DNA from 2 places in the Solibacillus sp. FSL R5-0449 genome. Region 1 is predicted to be linked to the other one. Evidence: a T-box and tRNA genes for the amino acid it is inferred to sense, from the RefSeq annotation. Region 1 holds a T-box; the other holds one or more tRNA genes.

Evidence for each region. A T-box is a leader RNA that pairs with one kind of tRNA and senses whether it is charged. The one in region 1 lies ahead of trpS (tryptophan--tRNA ligase), so its partner is inferred to be a tRNA-Trp.
Region 2: it encodes a tRNA-Trp, which carries the amino acid that the T-box ahead of trpS (tryptophan--tRNA ligase) is inferred to sense. The anticodon was not compared.

Annotation. Positions count from the first base shown of each region.
Region 1 covers NZ_CP150239.1:758,344-768,366, reverse strand. Annotated here, with positions in the region: gene mecA (adaptor protein MecA) at 1-111, opposite strand, end outside; gene spxA (transcriptional regulator SpxA) at 424-822, opposite strand; T-box leader at 1,276-1,492, shown strand; gene trpS (tryptophan--tRNA ligase) at 1,556-2,545, shown strand; gene fabF (beta-ketoacyl-ACP synthase II) at 2,790-4,031, opposite strand; gene MKY27_RS03565 (beta-ketoacyl-ACP synthase III) at 4,170-5,105, opposite strand; gene MKY27_RS03560 (YjzD family protein) at 5,562-5,759, shown strand; gene MKY27_RS03555 (AAA family ATPase) at 6,062-8,191, opposite strand; gene MKY27_RS03550 (metal-sulfur cluster assembly factor) at 8,364-8,672, opposite strand; gene MKY27_RS03545 (prolyl oligopeptidase family serine peptidase) at 8,735-9,499, opposite strand; gene MKY27_RS03540 (Cof-type HAD-IIB family hydrolase) at 9,602-10,023, shown strand, end outside.
Region 2 covers NZ_CP150239.1:2,991,183-3,001,205, reverse strand. Annotated here, with positions in the region: rRNA gene MKY27_RS15095 (16S ribosomal RNA) at 1-1,163, shown strand, start outside; rRNA gene MKY27_RS15090 (23S ribosomal RNA) at 1,504-4,432, shown strand; rRNA gene rrf (5S ribosomal RNA) at 4,551-4,666, shown strand; tRNA gene MKY27_RS15080 (tRNA-Asn) at 4,681-4,756, shown strand; tRNA gene MKY27_RS15075 (tRNA-Ser) at 4,766-4,857, shown strand; tRNA gene MKY27_RS15070 (tRNA-Glu) at 4,874-4,948, shown strand; tRNA gene MKY27_RS15065 (tRNA-Val) at 4,978-5,053, shown strand; tRNA gene MKY27_RS15060 (tRNA-Met) at 5,072-5,146, shown strand; tRNA gene MKY27_RS15055 (tRNA-Asp) at 5,150-5,225, shown strand; tRNA gene MKY27_RS15050 (tRNA-Phe) at 5,246-5,321, shown strand; tRNA gene MKY27_RS15045 (tRNA-Thr) at 5,330-5,405, shown strand; tRNA gene MKY27_RS15040 (tRNA-Tyr) at 5,412-5,495, shown strand; tRNA gene MKY27_RS15035 (tRNA-Trp) at 5,506-5,579, shown strand; tRNA gene MKY27_RS15030 (tRNA-His) at 5,615-5,690, shown strand; tRNA gene MKY27_RS15025 (tRNA-His) at 5,731-5,806, shown strand; tRNA gene MKY27_RS15020 (tRNA-Gln) at 5,829-5,903, shown strand; tRNA gene MKY27_RS15015 (tRNA-Gly) at 5,915-5,989, shown strand; tRNA gene MKY27_RS15010 (tRNA-Cys) at 5,995-6,068, shown strand; tRNA gene MKY27_RS15005 (tRNA-Leu) at 6,112-6,192, shown strand; gene nagB (glucosamine-6-phosphate deaminase) at 6,643-7,374, shown strand; gene MKY27_RS14995 (DMT family transporter) at 7,410-8,288, opposite strand; gene MKY27_RS14990 (LD-carboxypeptidase) at 8,417-9,328, shown strand; gene MKY27_RS14985 (methyl-accepting chemotaxis protein) at 9,573-10,023, shown strand, end outside.

The sequences.
Region 1 (10,023 bases):
ACCTTTTGCGCGATTGTACCAGATTTCTTCGCGTGTATAACCGCGGTCCTCGATATCACTATACGTAATAAATAATTTTAGCGTATTTTCATTAATGCGTTCGATGTCCATTAGACCTCAACTCCCTTCACAGTCATTGTATAGAACGTCGCTTTATTTCCAAGTGGCATACAATATGGCGTTCTATTGCATCGGAACCCAGATACTTTTAATATTAGAAGTATCTATAACTCTATTGTATGATGGATTGGATTAAAATGAAAAGGAAAAACATTATTCATCGTAAATTATTTGAATAATTGAAATTGTATTGCACGAAACACTTTAAATCAAGTCCTTAAGGTCTCTTTCTAATATGTTCTAAAATAAAAAAAAGATGCTACAATTGCACAATATGCATCCGTAACATCATGAGCGATCTATTTAATTAACCATGCGTTGGGCTTCTTGCAACTGGTACGCTCGTACTTTACGAGGCAGGAATCGACGAATTTCGTCTTCGTTATAACCGACTTGCAGACGTTTTTCATCTAAAATAATCGGACGACGTAATAGTCCCGGATATTCCTGAATAAGCTCATATAATCGTTGTAATGGCAATGTTTCAACATCGACATTCAACTTCTGGAAAATTTTCGAACGTGTTGAGATAATTTCATCGGTACCATCTTCTGTCATTCGTAAAATCTCTTTGATTTCACTAATTGTAAGTGGCTCGGAAAAAATGTTGCGTTCTGTATATGGGATATCATGTTCCTCTAACCATGCTTTTGCTTTTCGACATGAAGTACAACTTGGTGAAGTAAATAATGTTACTAACATTGGCTCACTCCCTCTCTAATTGATTTCAATTCAATTGCTAGATGCTGCTTCTGTTAATATAGAAGCATAAATGTATAAGTAAAACTTAATTTAGAATTAATTTAATTTAAGATTCTGTACCCATTATACATGAATAACCCATGTTTGAATATACATTGTCAATAAATAATTCAAGTTACGTAATAAATTTTATTACGTATTTCTCTCTAATAAGCACCTTTTTTATAATTTTGTGCCATAACAAATTTTACCCATAAAATAGTAAAATAAAACGTATAGATTTCCGAAGTTTTTTCTCAATTATCAAATCTTAATTGAGAAAAAAATCAGATAATATGGCGCGATAATTAACTATTTACTACTATTTCCATTTCCAATTCATTTTATTCCTTTTTCTTTAAATAAAACAATTGCTTTCTTTTCATGAGTTACGTTATAATCCTTTCAAGATTATGAAAAACGATGACGAAGAGTAGTACATTTAATAAGAATGCCTAGAGAGTCTGTGGTTGGTGCAAACAGATCATTCGTTAAATGGAATGGACTTCCGAGTTAGCTTGATGAACGTTTCTATTAGTAGTCCAGCTCGTCGCCTTCACGTTACGAAGCAAAGTGGCCAATTAAGGCAAGCTGGGTGGTACCGCGGATTTTAACATCATTCGTCCCTTCTATTTTCGAATAGAGGACGCATGATGTTTTTTTATTTTCATTTGATTTGAAGGAGGAACACCCAATGAAAACAATCTTTTCAGGTGTACAACCAACAGGAACTATTACATTAGGGAACTATATCGGAGCCATCAAACAATTCCCAGCGCTACAGGAAGACAATAACGCCATTTATTGCATCGTGGATCAGCATGCCATTACTGTGCCACAGGATCGCCTGGAGCTTCGTAAAAACATTCGCTCATTGGCTGCAATGTATATTGCATGTGGCATTGACCCGAAAAAATCGGTCTTATTTATACAGTCAGAAGTCCCTGCCCACGCACAAGCCGGCTGGATGCTGCAATGTGTCGCATCAATCGGCGAATTGGAACGTATGACACAATTCAAAGACAAATCAACAGGTAAAGAATCCGTTTCTGCCGCACTTTTAACATACCCGCCGTTAATGGCTGCCGATATTCTTCTGTACAATACAGATATCGTACCGGTTGGCGAAGACCAAAAGCAGCATATTGAATTAACGCGCGATTTGGCTGAGCGATTTAATAAGCGCTACAATGATGTTTTAACGATTCCTGATATTCAATTGCCGAAAGAAGGCGCCCGGATCAAATCATTGCAGGAACCAACGAAAAAAATGTCAAAATCGGATACAAACTCTAAAGCGACGATCCGCCTGCTTGATACAGCTAAAGAAATCGAAAAGAAAATCAAATCGGCTGTAACGGATTCTGAGGGAATCGTTAAATTCGATATTGAAAACAAACCGGGTGTATCAAACTTGCTTATCATTGAATCTGCCTTATCCGGAACAGCAATTGCAGATTTGGAAGCGAAGTATGAAGGCAAAGGCTATGGTGATTTTAAAGCTGGAGTAGCACAGGCTGTTATCGACCACTTAACACCAATTCAGGAACGCTATTATGCACTGATTGACTCACCGGAACTTGATAAAATTTTGGATGAGGGTGCAGTAAAAGCGAATGCCATTGCCTCTAAAACTCTCAAGAAAATGGAGAACGCGATGGGCTTAGGCCGTAAACGACGCTAATCATACCACCTATCGCAACAAGCAGCATATACAACTCTGCTCCATGTACAATGTACATTAATACAGCATGCCATGAATAACCGAGCGTGCGGTAATTCAAGTACAAAATCATATTACTGATCGACATGACACTGAGCCCATAAAAAAATAAAAAAAGTACGAAACGTGTCAAAACACCATCCTTCGTACAACTATACGAAAAACGAACGTGCGATAGAAGAAGCACGTTCGTTTTTTATTATTATTAATCTGTAAATTTTTTGAATAGTAAACAAGCATTATGTCCGCCGAAACCAAGTGAGTTGCTTAACGCATATTCTACTTCTGCTTTTCTTGCGGCATTTGGTACATAGTCCAGATCACATTCCGGATCCGGTTCATGTAAATTCATAGTTGGCGGCAAAATACCTTCCTTCAATGCTAGTACCGTGAAGATCGCTTCAATACCACCCGCTGCCCCTAATAAATGGCCAGTCATACTTTTCGTTGAGCTCATCGCCAACTTATAGGCATGGTCACCAAACACAGTTTTAACTGCCTGTGTTTCAAATAAGTCATTATATGGTGTACTCGTACCGTGTGCATTAATATAACCCACTCGGTCAGGTGATACTTGTGCATCATCGATTGCCATTTGCATTGCACGTGCTGCACCTTCACCGTTTGGAGCCGGTGCTGTAATATGGTGGGCATCCCCTGTCGAACCATACCCAACAACCTCGCCGTAAATTTTTGCACCGCGCGCTTTTGCATGTTCATACTCTTCCAGAATTAAAATCCCAGCACCTTCGCCAATAACGAAGCCGTCACGGTTTTTATCGAATGGACGTGATGCAGTTGCAGTATCCGAATTCAGCGATAACGCTGTGTTTGCACAAAAGCCTGCTACCGCCATTGTGACGATTGGTGCCTCTGCTCCACCTGTAATCATGACATCCGCGTCGCCACGCTCAATTACTTTAAATGCGTCACCAATAGAGTTTGTTCCCGATGCACATGCTGTTACGGAACAAGAGTTTACCCCTTTTGCACCAAGATAAATCGAAACTTGTCCAGAAGCCATATCCGGAATCATCATCGGTACGAAAAATGGACTTACACGGCGTACACCGCGTTCCTGGAAAGTTAAAAACTGCTGTTCATGTGTTTCCATTCCGCCGATACCTGAACCGATCCATACACCTACACGCGGCGCCATTTCTTCAGTAATCGTCAAGTTGGCATCTTTTGCGGCCATCATAGAAGCAGCGATCGCATAATGTGTAAAGCGGTCCATTTTGCGTGCTTCTTTCTTCTCGATATAATCTTCTATATTAAAATCTCTTACTTCTGCAGCTACAGAAACTGGAAATTTACTCACATCCACACGTGTTAATGGTCCAATACCAGACTTGCCTGCAATTACATTTTCCCATGCTTGCTCTGCACTGTTTCCTACTGGCGATACTGCACCGATTCCTGTAACAACAACTCTTCTTTTCTCCATTATTTAACACCCTTTTCTAAGTTAAGTTCTTTCCTATTTAAAGGTTTATTTTCAATTCCGGTCGGGGGGCAGGACACGAATTCATTGCCACAGGACGTGACGATTTTAGTATTCGTTCTTTCCCCCACATTCACGTTCTTATTTACCCCACTTTAACGCAAGTGCGCCCCATGTAAGGCCTCCGCCGAAACCTACCAAAACAACGATATCATCATCTTTGATTTTCCCTGATTCCAAATCTTCTACGATTGAAATACCGATTGAAGCGGCAGATGTATTCCCGTATTTCTGGATTGTTTTCGACATTTTTTCCTCTGGTAATTCTAGACGTTCTCTTGCGGCTTCCATAATGCGGATGTTCGCCTGATGCGGTACTAAATAATCGACATCTTCCTTCGTCAGGCCAGCCTTTTCGAGTACATTTACGGCAGATTCGCCCATTTGACGAACAGCAAATTTAAATACTTCACGACCGTTCATTGTAATATGATTTTCAGGATTTAAATAAAGATGCTTTCCACCTGTTCCGTCAGCTCCAAGTTCGAACGATAAAATTCCGCGCCCTTCCGAAACTTTGCCGAGAATCGCCGCACTTGCGCCATCTCCAAATAGAACAGCTGTGTTGCGGTCATCCCAATCCACAATTTTCGACAGTTTTTCAACACCTACTACTAATATATATTCATAGCTATTACTCTCAATAAATTGTTTTGCAATGGCCGTTCCATAAATAAATCCTGAGCACGCAGCGGACACGTCCATCGCACCACATCCCGAAATTCCAAGTCGCTCTTGAATTTGGCACGCCACACCCGGGAAATTCTGATCCTGTGTAACTGTTGCAACGATGATAAGGCCGATTTGATCCGGTGTAATCCCTGCATTTTCGATCGCTTGCACTGCTGCTTTATATGCTAAATCCGATGTTTCTTCATTCTCGGCGATAAAACGGTTTTCAATTCCTGTACGAGAACGAATCCACTCATCTGATGTATCCAATACTTTTTCAAAATCTTTATTTGCTATAGCTTTTTCCGGAACATATTTCCCCATCCCTATAATACCGGCATTCATATAATAGCCCCCTTGTTTTTCATCACTCAAAAAATATAACTAATTATTAGTAGTTGGTACTAATTATAGAGCATAATTATTTTGAACACAATTAAAATTTCTGGAAAACGAGGGATTAGGGATTTATACATGTTTTTTGTTCGAATAAAATGGCTATACTATTTGTTAACACATCTTCATGAAATTAAATGGCTGATGAAGTTTTTTCGGTTCGTTTCTTACATTTAATGTTAAAGAACAAATGGACAAAATCGTTCAAATATTAGACATACAGCTTCCAGCTAATTTTCCCATTTCCCTTGTTAATTCCTACTTAAAAAAGCAATAAAAACAAGCATTTATGACAACTTCAAGAATAATTTGATTCGCCCTTTTAATTTGATGAATGCTTGTGGTATGATATTGAAGATGTAATTTCACAATAACGTTATAAATAAGTTCAATGAGGTGAATTTGATGCAATATATCATTACGTTCTTTTGGTCATTCTTATTAGTTTCAATGCTAAACTATGTAGTAAGTTCTGTATTAAGTGTAGATTTTAACTTCATGAATGGCGTAATCGTATCATTAGTATTCAGCGTATTAGTTATTATTATCGCTGCAATCATTCCAAACGAATCAACTCCAGAAACAGAAGCAGAGCATCACTAATAGATAACAAGGGGCTGTCCGGTAAAACTAATGGACAGCCCCTTGTTATTTTCGCCTATTTTGAAGGTGCGCGAATTTTAATAGAAGACTTTTAACTTATTTTAGAAGGTTTGTATATCTTTTTAGACAAATCGACCCGTTTATTTGAACAGTTGCACTGCTTATTAGAATAAAGGGCATTTATATTAGAACTTCCGTCTTTTATTGGAACTTTTTCATTTTTATTAGAACATCATTCAGCTTTATTAGAACATCCCACGCAAAAAAGCTTGTACGCATTCACGTACAAGCTTTCATCACACTTAATTTGTTTTTATGACTAACTCTTCATTTTCCAGTTTAATCGATAAGCTTCCGCCCGCTGTAACTTCACCTTTTAACAGCTCACGGGCAACAATTGTTTCCAAATGGCGTTGGACGAAGCGTTTAAGCGGACGTGCACCAAACTGCGGATCAATTCCGTGCTTCACAATCCAGTCTACCACTTCCCCATCAACAGACAATGTAATTTCCTGTTCTGCGACCCGATCTTGAAGCTGTTTTACATATTTCCAGGCAATTTTATGGAAGTGCTCATTCGATAATGCATGGAACATAATAATATCATCCATCCGGTTTAACAACTCCGGCTTAAAGTGCTGGCGCAATGCCGCTTGGACAAGCTGTTCCACTTCTTCTGACGCTTCCAGTAAAAACTGTGAGCCGATATTGGATGTCAAGATGATAACGGTATTCGTAAAGTTGACGATCCGTCCTTGGCTATCGGTAATACGGCCATCATCAAGTACTTGCAGTAAAATATTCGCAACATCCGGATGCGCCTTTTCGATTTCATCCAGCAGAACAACAGAATATGGATTACGGCGAACCGCTTCTGTCAGCTGACCGCCTTCTTCATAGCCAATATAGCCTGGAGGAGCTCCGACTAGCCGTGATACAGAATGTTTCTCCATATACTCGCTCATATCAATGCGGATAAAATGGTCTTCTGAATCGAACAGTTGTGCCGCCAATGCTTTTGCCAGTTCCGTTTTCCCGACACCTGTTGGACCGAGGAACAGGAAGCTTCCGATCGGCTTATTCGGGTCTTTAATACCGGAACGCGCACGCCAAACGGCTTCCGTCACATAAGTTACCGCATCGTCCTGACCAACTACCCGTTCATGCAGCGTATCTTTTAAACGGAGCAGTTTTTCACGTTCACCTTCAACAAGTTTCGTTACCGGAATACCTGTCCAGCGTGAAATTATTTTAGCGATTTCTTCTTCGGTTACCTCTTCACGCAGCATCCGGTTCCCTTCCGACTGTTTCAGCTGCAGTTCCAGTTCGGCGATTTCCTTTTCAAGCTGTGGTATTTTACTGTATTGAAGCTCACTTGCCCGCGCTAAATTACTGCCGGAAATAAATAAGTCATCGCGCTCGGCTTCCATTTTTTTCAGTTCATCTTTTTTGTCACGAACGATTTGCAGGCCGTTTTTCTCGAGTTCCCACTGTTCCTTCATTGACTTAATCGATACTTCCAATGTATCTATTTCATCTGTAATCATTTCCAGACGTTTTTTACTCGCATCGTCTTTTTCTTTTTTCAGTGCCTGCTGCTCAATTTTAAGCTGTGTCAGGCGGCGTGTTAACTGATCCAGTTCCTGCGGCATTGAATCGATTTCAATGCGGATCATTGCACATGCTTCATCGACAAGATCAATTGCTTTATCCGGTAAAAAGCGGTCGGTAATGTAACGGTTTGCCAGTTGAGCCGCTGCAATAATCGCACGGTCATGTATGCGAACACCACGGTGATGTTCTTCAAAACGGTCTTTTATTCCGCGTAAAATAGAAACCGTATCTTCAATAGAAGGTTCTCGCACCATTACTTGCTGGAAGCGGCGTTCCAATGCAGGATCTTTCTCAATATACATACGGTATTCATCCAATGTTGTTGCTCCAATACAATGCAGTTCACCACGTGCAAGCATTGGTTTCAGCATATTTCCCGCATCCATTGCTCCGTCCGTTTTCCCTGCACCGACAATTGTATGGATTTCATCGATGAATAAAATGATTCGCCCATCGGATTCCTTCACTTGCTTCAAAACAGATTTCAGCCGCTCTTCAAACTGCCCGCGATACGATGCCCCTGCAATCAGTGCGCTCATATCCAGTTCATAAAGCTCCGCATCCTTCAATCCTTCCGGAACGTCCTGTCTAACAATTCGTTGTGCCAGCCCTTCGACGATTGCTGTTTTACCAACACCCGGCTCACCGATGAGGACAGGGTTGTTTTTTGTTTTACGTGACAGAATACGAATGACGTTCCGGATTTCCTCATCTCGTCCAATAACCGGATCCATCTTACCGTTTTTTACTTGTTCAATTAAGTTGCGTCCAAATTGTTCTAATGGCGGACGATTATCTTGTGTTTGGTTAAATTGCATTGAGTGCACCCTTTCCTTTAGTTTGACCTTTTTTGATTAATTTAATTATAAGTCAAAGATGGTCAAACAACAAATAATTACGCCCTGTTTTCTTCGTAAAAGTTCTAAAAAAAATCGATCACTTTGCCTATATGCAAAATGACCGAATTTCAATTTATTTATTCACTTCTTATTAACGAATGCCTAATGCCATTTTTGCATAACGGGACATATTGTCTTTAGACCATGCCGGTTGCCATACGATATCAACTTTTACTTCTTTAATTTCCGGTAATTCGCTAAGTGCCGTTGTTACTTGGTCAACGATAACCGGTGCAAGCGGACAGCCCATTGATGTTAATGTCATTGTAACAGTTGCTAAGCCCTCGTCTGTTAAATCCACTTCATATACTAAACCTAAGTTGACGATATCAATGCCTAACTCAGGGTCAATTACGTTTTCCAATGCACCTAACATACTTTCTTTCATATCGTGATCAATTGCCATTTTTAAATTTCCCCTTTCGCCTTGGTGTTATTGTTTATCATAGCAGAACGTATGCTTTATGCCAAACAATGCGCCATAAAATGCGTGACTTGCAAAATCCCGTTTCTTGATACCGCATGCCCAGCTTTTCGTTCTGCCAAATAAGTAATATGTTCTGCTTTTTTTTCTTTTTCCAGTTGTTCAATATAATCTCGGCTCATATGATAAGGAACGACCGTATCACGCTCCCCATGCCAGAAAATAATCGGTTTGTTCGCCCATAATTCCTCATGCTGCTCCATATCGAATTTTTGCAGCATTTGAATCAGGCCAGATTGCTGTTCTTCGGATAGCGGGAATGTTACGCCTTTTTGCTTTAAATCCTCTACTTGATGGAGTGCCAGTTTCGTGTAGCTTGTCGTTCCCATGCAAATACCTGCTGTTTCAATCCATGGATAGATTGCTAAACAACCCGATGTTACGATGCCGCCCATTGAAGTTCCGGCAATGCCAACCTTATTTCCTGCCAAGTTTTTCAGCTTCAATTCTTCATAAATAGTATGTACTTCTTCCACTGACTTTAATACAATTTTCCAGAAGTTAAAGTTCATCTGGTCTTCCGTCAATTCATTTGAACGCTCACCATGCATTAATGCATCCGGCAGTATAACACGTACACCTCGTTGCACAAACTGATAAGCGTAATGTAAATTATGTTCCTTTGCGCTCATAAAACCATGAAGAAAAATAACGACCGGTGTTTGCTCATCCATCGTTTCATCATATACATGCAGTAATGGAATGGACTTCCATTGTTCTTGATCTACTATCAAATTTCTCACCTCTTTGTTTACATTAGCAAAAATTGGTCGATGTTTCAAAACTTTGACGAATGCTATTTTTGCACGTTACAATTATACCCAGGCTAAAGGAGGCTTACTCTTATGAACGAACATTTAATTGTATTAGATTTAGACGGCACTTTATTGACGGACGAGAAAAAGATTTCTGCGCTGACAAAGGAAACTTTGTTTAAAGCAAAAGAAGCTGGTCATCAGGTGATGATTGCGACAGGACGTCCGTATCGTGCGAGTCAGCTTTATTATCAGGAGCTGAGTTTAACAACTCCGATTGTCAATTTCAACGGAGCCCTCATTCACCATCCTAAAAATCCCATGTGGAAACCCATTCATACAACAGTGGATTTGAGTGTAGTCCACGATGTTGTAGAATCCGTTCATAAATATGAATATGACAACTTAATCGCCGAAGTGATGGATGACGTATATCTCCATCGTGAAGATGAAGGTGTGCTTCAGTTGCTGCATATGGGCAACCCGAATATTTTAACCGGCGATCTAAAAGA
Region 2 (10,023 bases), 1.3 Mb from region 1:
AAGTCTGATGGAGCAACGCCGCGTGAGTGAAGAAGGATTTCGGTTCGTAAAACTCTGTTGCAAGGGAAGAACAAGTAGCGTAGTAACTGGCGCTACCTTGACGGTACCTTGTTAGAAAGCCACGGCTAACTACGTGCCAGCAGCCGCGGTAATACGTAGGTGGCAAGCGTTGTCCGGAATTATTGGGCGTAAAGCGCGCGCAGGTGGTTCCTTAAGTCTGATGTGAAAGCCCCCGGCTCAACCGGGGAGGGTCATTGGAAACTGGGGAACTTGAGTGCAGAAGAGGATAGTGGAATTCCAAGTGTAGCGGTGAAATGCGTAGAGATTTGGAGGAACACCAGTGGCGAAGGCGACTGTCTGGTCTGTAACTGACACTGAGGCGCGAAAGCGTGGGGAGCAAACAGGATTAGATACCCTGGTAGTCCACGCCGTAAACGATGAGTGCTAAGTGTTGGGGGGTTTCCGCCCCTCAGTGCTGCAGCTAACGCATTAAGCACTCCGCCTGGGGAGTACGGTCGCAAGACTGAAACTCAAAGGAATTGACGGGGGCCCGCACAAGCGGTGGAGCATGTGGTTTAATTCGAAGCAACGCGAAGAACCTTACCAGGTCTTGACATCCCGGTGACCACTATGGAGACATAGTTTCCCCTTCGGGGGCAACGGTGACAGGTGGTGCATGGTTGTCGTCAGCTCGTGTCGTGAGATGTTGGGTTAAGTCCCGCAACGAGCGCAACCCTTATTCTTAGTTGCCATCATTCAGTTGGGCACTCTAAGGAGACTGCCGGTGATAAACCGGAGGAAGGTGGGGATGACGTCAAATCATCATGCCCCTTATGACCTGGGCTACACACGTGCTACAATGGACGGTACAAACGGTTGCCAACCCGCGAGGGGGAGCTAATCCGATAAAACCGTTCTCAGTTCGGATTGTAGGCTGCAACTCGCCTACATGAAGCCGGAATCGCTAGTAATCGCGGATCAGCATGCCGCGGTGAATACGTTCCCGGGCCTTGTACACACCGCCCGTCACACCACGAGAGTTTGTAACACCCGAAGTCGGTGAGGTAACCTTTTGGAGCCAGCCGCCGAAGGTGGGATAGATGATTGGGGTGAAGTCGTAACAAGGTAGCCGTATCGGAAGGTGCGGCTGGATCACCTCCTTTCTAAGGATTTTTCGGAATCATTCCCTTGGGGAATGAAACATTAACGGTTGCTGTTCAGTTTTGAAGGTTCATTCTTAATTGAATGGAATACTTCAAAACACTCGTTCTTTGAAAACTGGATAAAACGACATTGAAAGCAATAAATCAAATTTCTATTTTATAGATTTTTAAACAAGTCAAGCAATTGACGTGTAAACTTAAATCTTGGATCTAAACTTCATTTTATGAAGTTAGGCCTCTGGCAGATGTTACAGATTTTTTAAAGGAAACTTTTTGAGTAAACTCAAAAAAATCTGAACGCAATTACGCCAAGGTGAAATTGATCTAAGTGTTAACTTTTGGTTAAGTTAATAAGGGCGCACGGTGGATGCCTTGGCACTAGGAGTCGATGAAGGACGGCACTAACACCGATATGCCTCGGGGAGCTGTAAGTAAGCTTTGATCCGGGGATTTCCGAATGGGGGAACCCACTATCTTTAATCGGATAGTATCTTCACGTGAATTCATAGCGTGTCGAAGACAGACGCAGAGAACTGAAACATCTAAGTACCTGCAGGAACAGAAAGAAAATTCGATTCCCTGAGTAGCGGCGAGCGAAACGGGAAGAGCCCAAACCAAAGAGCTTGCTCTTTGGGGTTGTAGGACACTCTATACGGAGTTACAAAAGAATGAACTAGACGAAGCGACTTGGAAAGGTCCGCGAAACGAGGTAAAAGCCCTGTAGTCAAAAGTTCATTCCCTCCAGAGTGGATCCTGAGTACGGCGGAACACGTGAAATTCCGTCGGAATCCGGGAGGACCATCTCCCAAGGCTAAATACTACCTAGTGACCGATAGTGAACCAGTACCGTGAGGGAAAGGTGAAAAGCACCCCGGAAGGGGAGTGAAATAGATCCTGAAACCGTGTGCCTACAAGTAGTTAGAGCCCGTTAATGGGTGATAGCGTGCCTTTTGTAGAATGAACCGGCGAGTTACGATTACGTGCGAGGTTAAGTTGAGAAGACGGAGCCGCAGCGAAAGCGAGTCTGAATAGGGCGAATTAGTACGTGGTCGTAGACCCGAAACCAGGTGATCTACCCATGTCCAGGGTGAAGGTGAGGTAACACTCACTGGAGGCCCGAACCCACGCACGTTGAAAAGTGCGGGGATGAGGTGTGGGTAGCGGAGAAATTCCAATCGAACCTGGAGATAGCTGGTTCTCTCCGAAATAGCTTTAGGGCTAGCCTCGTGATTGAGAATACCGGAGGTAGAGCACTGTTTGGACTAGGGGGGCATCTCGCTTTACCGAATTCAGACAAACTCCGAATGCCGGATATTTATACACGGGAGTCAGACTGCGAGTGATAAGATCCGTAGTCAAGAGGGAAACAGCCCAGACCACCAGCTAAGGTCCCCAAGTAATCGTTAAGTGGAAAAGGATGTGGCGTTGCTTAGACAACCAGGATGTTGGCTTAGAAGCAGCCATCATTTAAAGAGTGCGTAATAGCTCACTGGTCGAGTGACGCTGCGCCGAAAATGTATCGGGGCTAAACGATTCACCGAAGCTGTGGATGCATACTTTGAGTATGCGTGGTAGGAGAGCGTTCTAACAGCGTTGAAGTCAGACCGGAAGGACTGGTGGAGCGGTTAGAAGTGAGAATGCCGGTATGAGTAGCGAAACATGGGTGAGAATCCCATGCACCGTATGACTAAGGTTTCCTGAGGAAGGCTCGTCCGCTCAGGGTTAGTCGGGACCTAAGCCGAGGCCGATAGGCGTAGGCGATGGACAACAGGTTGATATTCCTGTACCACCTCCTCACCGTTTGAGAAATGGGGGGACGCAGTAGGATAGGGTAAGCACGCCGTTGGTTGCGCGTGTTCAAGCAGTAAGGCGTGTATGTAGGCAAATCCGCATACTTTAACGTTGAGCTGTGATGACGAGCTCGTATGAGCGAAGTTCCTGATTTCACACTGCCAAGAAAAGCCTCTATCGAGGTGAGAGGTGCCCGTACCGCAAACCGACACAGGTAGTCGAGGAGAGAATCCTAAGGTGTGCGAGAGAACTCTCGTTAAGGAACTCGGCAAAATGACCCCGTAACTTCGGGAGAAGGGGTGCTTCTTTGGGTGCATAGCCTAGAGAAGCCGCAGTGAATAGGCCCAGGCGACTGTTTAGCAAAAACACAGGTCTCTGCAAAACCGTAAGGTGACGTATAGGGGCTGACGCCTGCCCGGTGCTGGAAGGTTAAGAGGAGCGGTTAGCGCAAGCGAAGCTGTGAATTGAAGCCCCAGTAAACGGCGGCCGTAACTATAACGGTCCTAAGGTAGCGAAATTCCTTGTCGGGTAAGTTCCGACCCGCACGAAAGGCGTAACGATCTGGGCACTGTCTCAACGAGAGACTCGGTGAAATTATAGTACCTGTGAAGATGCAGGTTACCCGCGACAGGACGGAAAGACCCCGTGGAGCTTTACTGTAGCCTGATATTGAATTTTGGTACAACTTGTACAGGATAGGTAGGAGCCAGAGATCTCGGAGCGCCAGCTTCGAAGGAGGCGTCGGTGGGATACTACCCTGGTTGTATTGAACTTCTAACCCATGCCCCTTAGCGGGGTAGGAGACAGTGTCAGGCGGACAGTTTGACTGGGGCGGTCGCCTCCTAAAGAGTAACGGAGGCGCCCAAAGGTTCCCTCAGAATGGTTGGAAATCATTCGTAGAGTGTAAAGGCATAAGGGAGCTTGACTGCGAGACCTACAAGTCGAGCAGGGTCGAAAGACGGGCTTAGTGATCCGGTGGTTCCGCATGGAAGGGCCATCGCTCAACGGATAAAAGCTACCCCGGGGATAACAGGCTTATCTCCCCCAAGAGTCCACATCGACGGGGAGGTTTGGCACCTCGATGTCGGCTCATCGCATCCTGGGGCTGTAGTCGGTCCCAAGGGTTGGGCTGTTCGCCCATTAAAGCGGTACGCGAGCTGGGTTCAGAACGTCGTGAGACAGTTCGGTCCCTATCCGTCGTGGGCGTAGGAAATTTGAGAGGAGCTGTCCTTAGTACGAGAGGACCGGGATGGACATACCGCTGGTGTACCAGTTGTCTTGCCAAAGGCATCGCTGGGTAGCTATGTATGGACGGGATAAGTGCTGAAAGCATCTAAGCATGAAGCCCCCCTCAAGATGAGATTTCCCATTACGCAAGTAAGTAAGACCCCTGAAAGACGATCAGGTAGATAGGTTCGAGGTGGAAGTGCGGTGACGCATGCAGCTGACGAATACTAATCGGTCGAGGACTTAACCACATTTTATTGCACAAACTCAATGAAACGTTTATCCAGTTTTGAAAGAATGAAAAATTATTATAAAAATACTTGACAAAATCGAAAAGTATGGTATAATAATTAATGTCTTTCTAAATAGTCTAGTGATGATGGCAAAGAGGACACACCCGTTCCCATACCGAACACGGAAGTTAAGCTCTTTAGCGCCGATGGTAGTTGGGGGCTTCCCCCTGTGAGAGTAGGACGTCGCTAGGCTGTTATAGAATTATTCCGAAGTAGCTCAGTTGGTAGAGCATCCGGCTGTTAACCGGCAGGTCGCAGGTTCGAGTCCTGCCTTCGGAGCCATCAAATCTTGGAGAGTTGTCCGAGTGGCCGAAGGAGCACGATTGGAAATCGTGTATGCGGGTAACCCTGCATCAAGGGTTCAAATCCCTTACTCTCCGCCAGGCTTATTTATAAAGAGGCCCGTTGGTCAAGTGGTTAAGACACCGCCCTTTCACGGCGGTAACACGGGTTCGAATCCCGTACGGGTCACCAAAAAGATACATAAGAAAGTATCCAGCGTTGGAGGATTAGCTCAGCTGGGAGAGCACCTGCCTTACAAGCAGGGGGTCGGCGGTTCGAGCCCGTCATCCTCCACCATTAAACAAATAATATTATCGCGGGGTGGAGCAGTGGTAGCTCGTCGGGCTCATAACCCGAAGGTCGCAGGTTCAAGTCCTGCCCCCGCAACCAATTGGTCCCGTGGTGTAGCGGTTAACATGCCTGCCTGTCACGCAGGAGATCGCCGGTTCGATCCCGGTCGGGACCGCCATTTTTTTAAAATTAAATTGTGGGTTTGTAGCTCAGTTGGTAGAGCATTAGATTGAAGCTCTAAGTGTCGGCGGTTCGATTCCGTCCAAACCCACCATATTTTTTGCCGGTGTAGCTCAGTTGGTAGAGCAACTGACTTGTAATCAGTAGGTCGAGGGTTCGACTCCTTTCGCCGGCACCATTACCTGGAGGGGTAGCGAAGTGGCTAAACGCGGCGGACTGTAAATCCGCTCCTTAGGGTTCGGCGGTTCGAATCCGTCCCCCTCCACCATCCTTTTGATAGGGGCATAGTTTAAAGGTAGAACTACGGTCTCCAAAACCGTCAGTGTGGGTTCGATTCCTACTGCCCCTGCCAAATAAATTCTCAAAAATACTTAAAATAATATAGTGGCGGTTGTGGCGAAGTGGTTAACGCACCTGATTGTGGTTCAGGCATTCGTGGGTTCGATTCCCATCAGTCGCCCCATCTTTTATTTAGGTTTAAGTATTAAAATTATATTATAGTGGCGGTTGTGGCGAAGTGGTTAACGCACCTGATTGTGGTTCAGGCATTCGTGGGTTCGATTCCCATCAGTCGCCCCATTTTATATATTAATTTAAATATTGGGGTATAGCCAAGCGGTAAGGCAACGGATTTTGATTCCGTCATGCCCTGGTTCGAATCCAGGTACCCCAGCCATTTTTTAATTTGCGGAAGTAGTTCAGTGGTAGAACACCACCTTGCCAAGGTGGGGGTCGCGAGTTCGAACCTCGTCTTCCGCTCCAAATATGGCGGCATAGCCAAGTGGTAAGGCACAGGTCTGCAACACCTTTATCACCGGTTCAAATCCGGTTGCCGCCTCCATATTTCATTGAATCGGAATTCCGATTTTTTTTTACCTTAATTTGCCGAGTTGGTGGAATGGCAGACACGACGGACTCAAAATCCGTTGCCGCGAGGCGTGTGGGTTCAAGTCCCACACTCGGTATCAGTTCAATACAACAGATAAAACTCTTCAAAGCCTAACATAAAAGCTTTGAAGAGTTTTTTAGTTTTAAATTAAATATTTTAGATGGAATCAAGAATCAATATTTACATCTTATATTTACATCTTACTTCACCTTAGAATTATTTGCAGCATACTATTATTTGATTATCACTGAAGTAAATTATTCTTTAAATAGAAGTATTGTAAAAGGAACTTTCTAAATATTAAAGCGAAATAAAGTGATTCATTTTATGGTTTTGAAAGGTACAAAATTATATATATTTTGCGTCAGTACATGCTCTTTATATAGAAAATATGACGTTTTTTTCTAGCTTCTTAAAAATATTTGCTATAGAATGAACATTATAATGCTAGAAAATCAAAAAGCCGTAAATATTATTTAGACAATAACAAATATGTATTTCAGTGAGGAAGTAGGGAAATAAAAAAATGAATGTAGTAACAAACTTTAAATGGATTGAAGCAGCAAACTATGATGAGATGAGTAAAATTGCCGCAACAATTTTTATAGATCAATTGAAAAAAAATAGTGAAACAGTACTTGGTTTAGCTACAGGGGGGACTCCGGAAGGCTTTTATAAAGAACTGGTTGCAGCCTACAAAGCAGGTGAGGTCTCTTTTGCTCAGGCCAAGTCCTTTAACCTGGATGAATATGTTGGAATTGATCCGGCAAATGAATCGAGCTACCATTATTATATGGATCATCATCTGTTTAATCATGTCGATATGAAACGTGATAATATCAATTTACCGGCTGGCATTCAATCGAATTTAGAAAAGGCTGCAGCTGAATATGAAGCGATGATTAAAGAAGCAGGAAATATTGATATTCAGCTTTTAGGAATCGGTGGGAATGGACATATTGGTTTTAATGAACCGGGAACTCCTTTCGATGTAGGTACACATATCATAGAACTTGCGCAGTCTACACGTGAAGCAAACAAAGTTTATTTTGATTCAATTGAGGATGTGCCGACCCATGCCATTACAATGGGAATTAAAACCATTTTAAGTTCTAAAAAGATTGTATTATTAATTGCTAGTGCTTCAAAACAAGAGGCCTTTGATCGTTTGCGCAGCAGAATAGTTACAGAAGATTTCCCTGCAAGCGCTCTTCACAACCATCCGGATGTTACTGTTATTTATACTGATATGAAATAAACTAAAGGAGTGCATACAATGTGCACTCCTTTTTATTATTTCATCGCTGATATAACGACTCCTGCAATAATAGCGATCCCACCGATTACTTGAGCAAGTAGGAGTTGCTCATTTAAAAACAATACAGCAAAGATTGTTGCAAAGAGGGGAATGAAGTTCAGGTAGATACTTGCTTTGTTTGCACCTAATGAGACAACGCCGGTATTCCAGCTTAAAAAGGCAACAATTGAAGCAATGATGCCTACATAAATAATTGCCCCGATTGTCGAAGTGTTCCATACGATTGTCTGTGATGTTGTCAGTAGTTCATATGTTGCGAATGGGAGTAACATAATGGCTCCGATTGCGATTGTTACTAAAAAAGTAGAGTAGCCAGGCAATTTGCCAGCGTACTTTTTAATGAGTAATGAATAGATACTCCAGCACACTACGGCAATTAATACGATTAAGTCCCCTTTGTTGAATGAATATGAAAAGAGGCTTTTTAACGAACCTCCAGATATAATAAAGAGCACGCCGACTAAAGATAGCATCGTGCCGAACATCTGGAATTTTGTTAAACGTTCTTTTAAAAAGATGAAGCTCAGTATGTATATAATGATCGGTGTCGATGAATTCATTAATGATGCATTGATGGACGTTGTATAATGCAATCCGATGTATACGAGCGTATTGAATGCAGCAACTCCTGTAAGTGCTAAAATAATGACTGCACCCCAATGCTGTCTCAGGGCAGGCCATTCTTTTTTCGTTCGTTGGTAAGCGATAGGGAAAAATACGAGAAAGGCGACAATCCATCGTAAAAAGGCAAGAGTTATCGGAGGAATATCCCCGGAAACAGCCCGTCCAATTACAAAGTTACCACCCCATAATAAAGTAGCTAAAATGAGCAGTAGCTGTGGTGGAAATTTCATACTTGTACATCTCCTTATATTGGAAAAATGATTTTATCTATTATAGGGACAACCACATGGAATTTGCAATGCGCTTTACATAAAACGCTATGATACAATAGCCACAGAAGTAAAAGGAGGTCATTAACATGAAAATACGACCAGCAAGATTACAGCAAGGCGATACTGTAGGATTAGTAAATTTAAGCAGTCCGCTTAAGACAGAATCATTAGGTGATAAATTAGCGTTATTAGATGAGCTCGGTTTAAAGTATAAGCTTGGTAATACGGTACAGGATTATGAAGGCTATTTGGCAGGTACTGATGAAGAGCGAATTAAAGATTTCCACCAGATGATTGTCGATCCTGAAGTGAAGGCCGTCTTTTTAGTGACGGGCGGCTATGGGGTTTCTAGAATTATCGATAAAATAAGCTATCCATTAATCGAGGACAATCCGAAAATTATTTGGGGCTTTTCCGATGTGACGGCTCTACACACTCAAGTAAACGAGTTTGCAAATTTAGTGACGTTCCATGGCCCGATGATGTCCAGTCCAAAAGGGGAGCTGGACACTCTTTCTAAAAAGATGTATCAGCAGCTGTTCCAACCGATTGAAATTCAGTATACGGAAAGCATTTCTCCTCTTACAACAGTTATACCGGGAGTGGTACGCGGCGAGTTGACAGGCGGAAATTTAAACCGTATTGTCAGTACGCTAGGTACGAAATTTGAAATTGATGTACGCGATAAAATTTTACTACTTGAAGACATAGGGGAAACAATTGAGCAAATTGATTTAATGATGAACCAGTTGCGCCTATCAAGAAAGCTGGAGCTTGCAGCAGGCTTTGTTATAGCGGATTTTAATATGCCGGATGATACATACAGCTATGAGGATGTATTGAAGGTAATTGAAGGGTATTTGAAGCCGTTTAACAAACCTGTGTTAGCTGGGTTTAAAATTGGCCACTGTGCCCCTAATATCGCGATTCCATTAGGTGTGGACGTAATTTTGGATGCAGATGAAAAGGCATTAAGAATTTTACCGGGTGTAGAATAGAGAATAAATTATTAGTAAAGAGTAGACAGATAATTATCGTTATCTGTCTTTTTTTATATTTATAGGTAGAAAATACTTCTATTTATTATTTCTGATAAGACTTTAATATGAATTTTATAAAGTAAAAATAGGAATAAAATTGGATTTTGTGTTAAATTATAGTAATATGGTTTTTATAGGGAGATTTCAGAAAATATACATAAATTTCATATCATTATATAAATAGAGGGATGGTGTCTGTATTATGTATAAAAACAAAAATATAGTAATGATTTTATTTTCAATTATTATGATTAGTATTACTGTATCCGTATTTCTTTTACATCGGGTTTTTGGATGGATAGAACCGTATACTTTGCTGGAACAATCACGTGGAGCATCTTTAACTCCAATGAATGCAACGATCATCTTTTCTCTAATTTCATTATCAGTTGGTCTTATTATTGCATCCTACATATTATTTAGAAAAAACAGTTCACATACATATATCCCGATGTTCACAGCAATATCAGCTACAATCGGAAGCATAGCACTCATTGCTAGCGGACATGGAATGGTTGAATACCACTTTTCTGTATTTTTGGTAGTGGCAGCATTAGGTTATTATGAGAGTGTGAAAATTGTTGTTGTATCAACGATGATTTTCGTTTCCCAGCATTTAATAGGCTATTTCTTTGTACCGGAATTATTGTGCG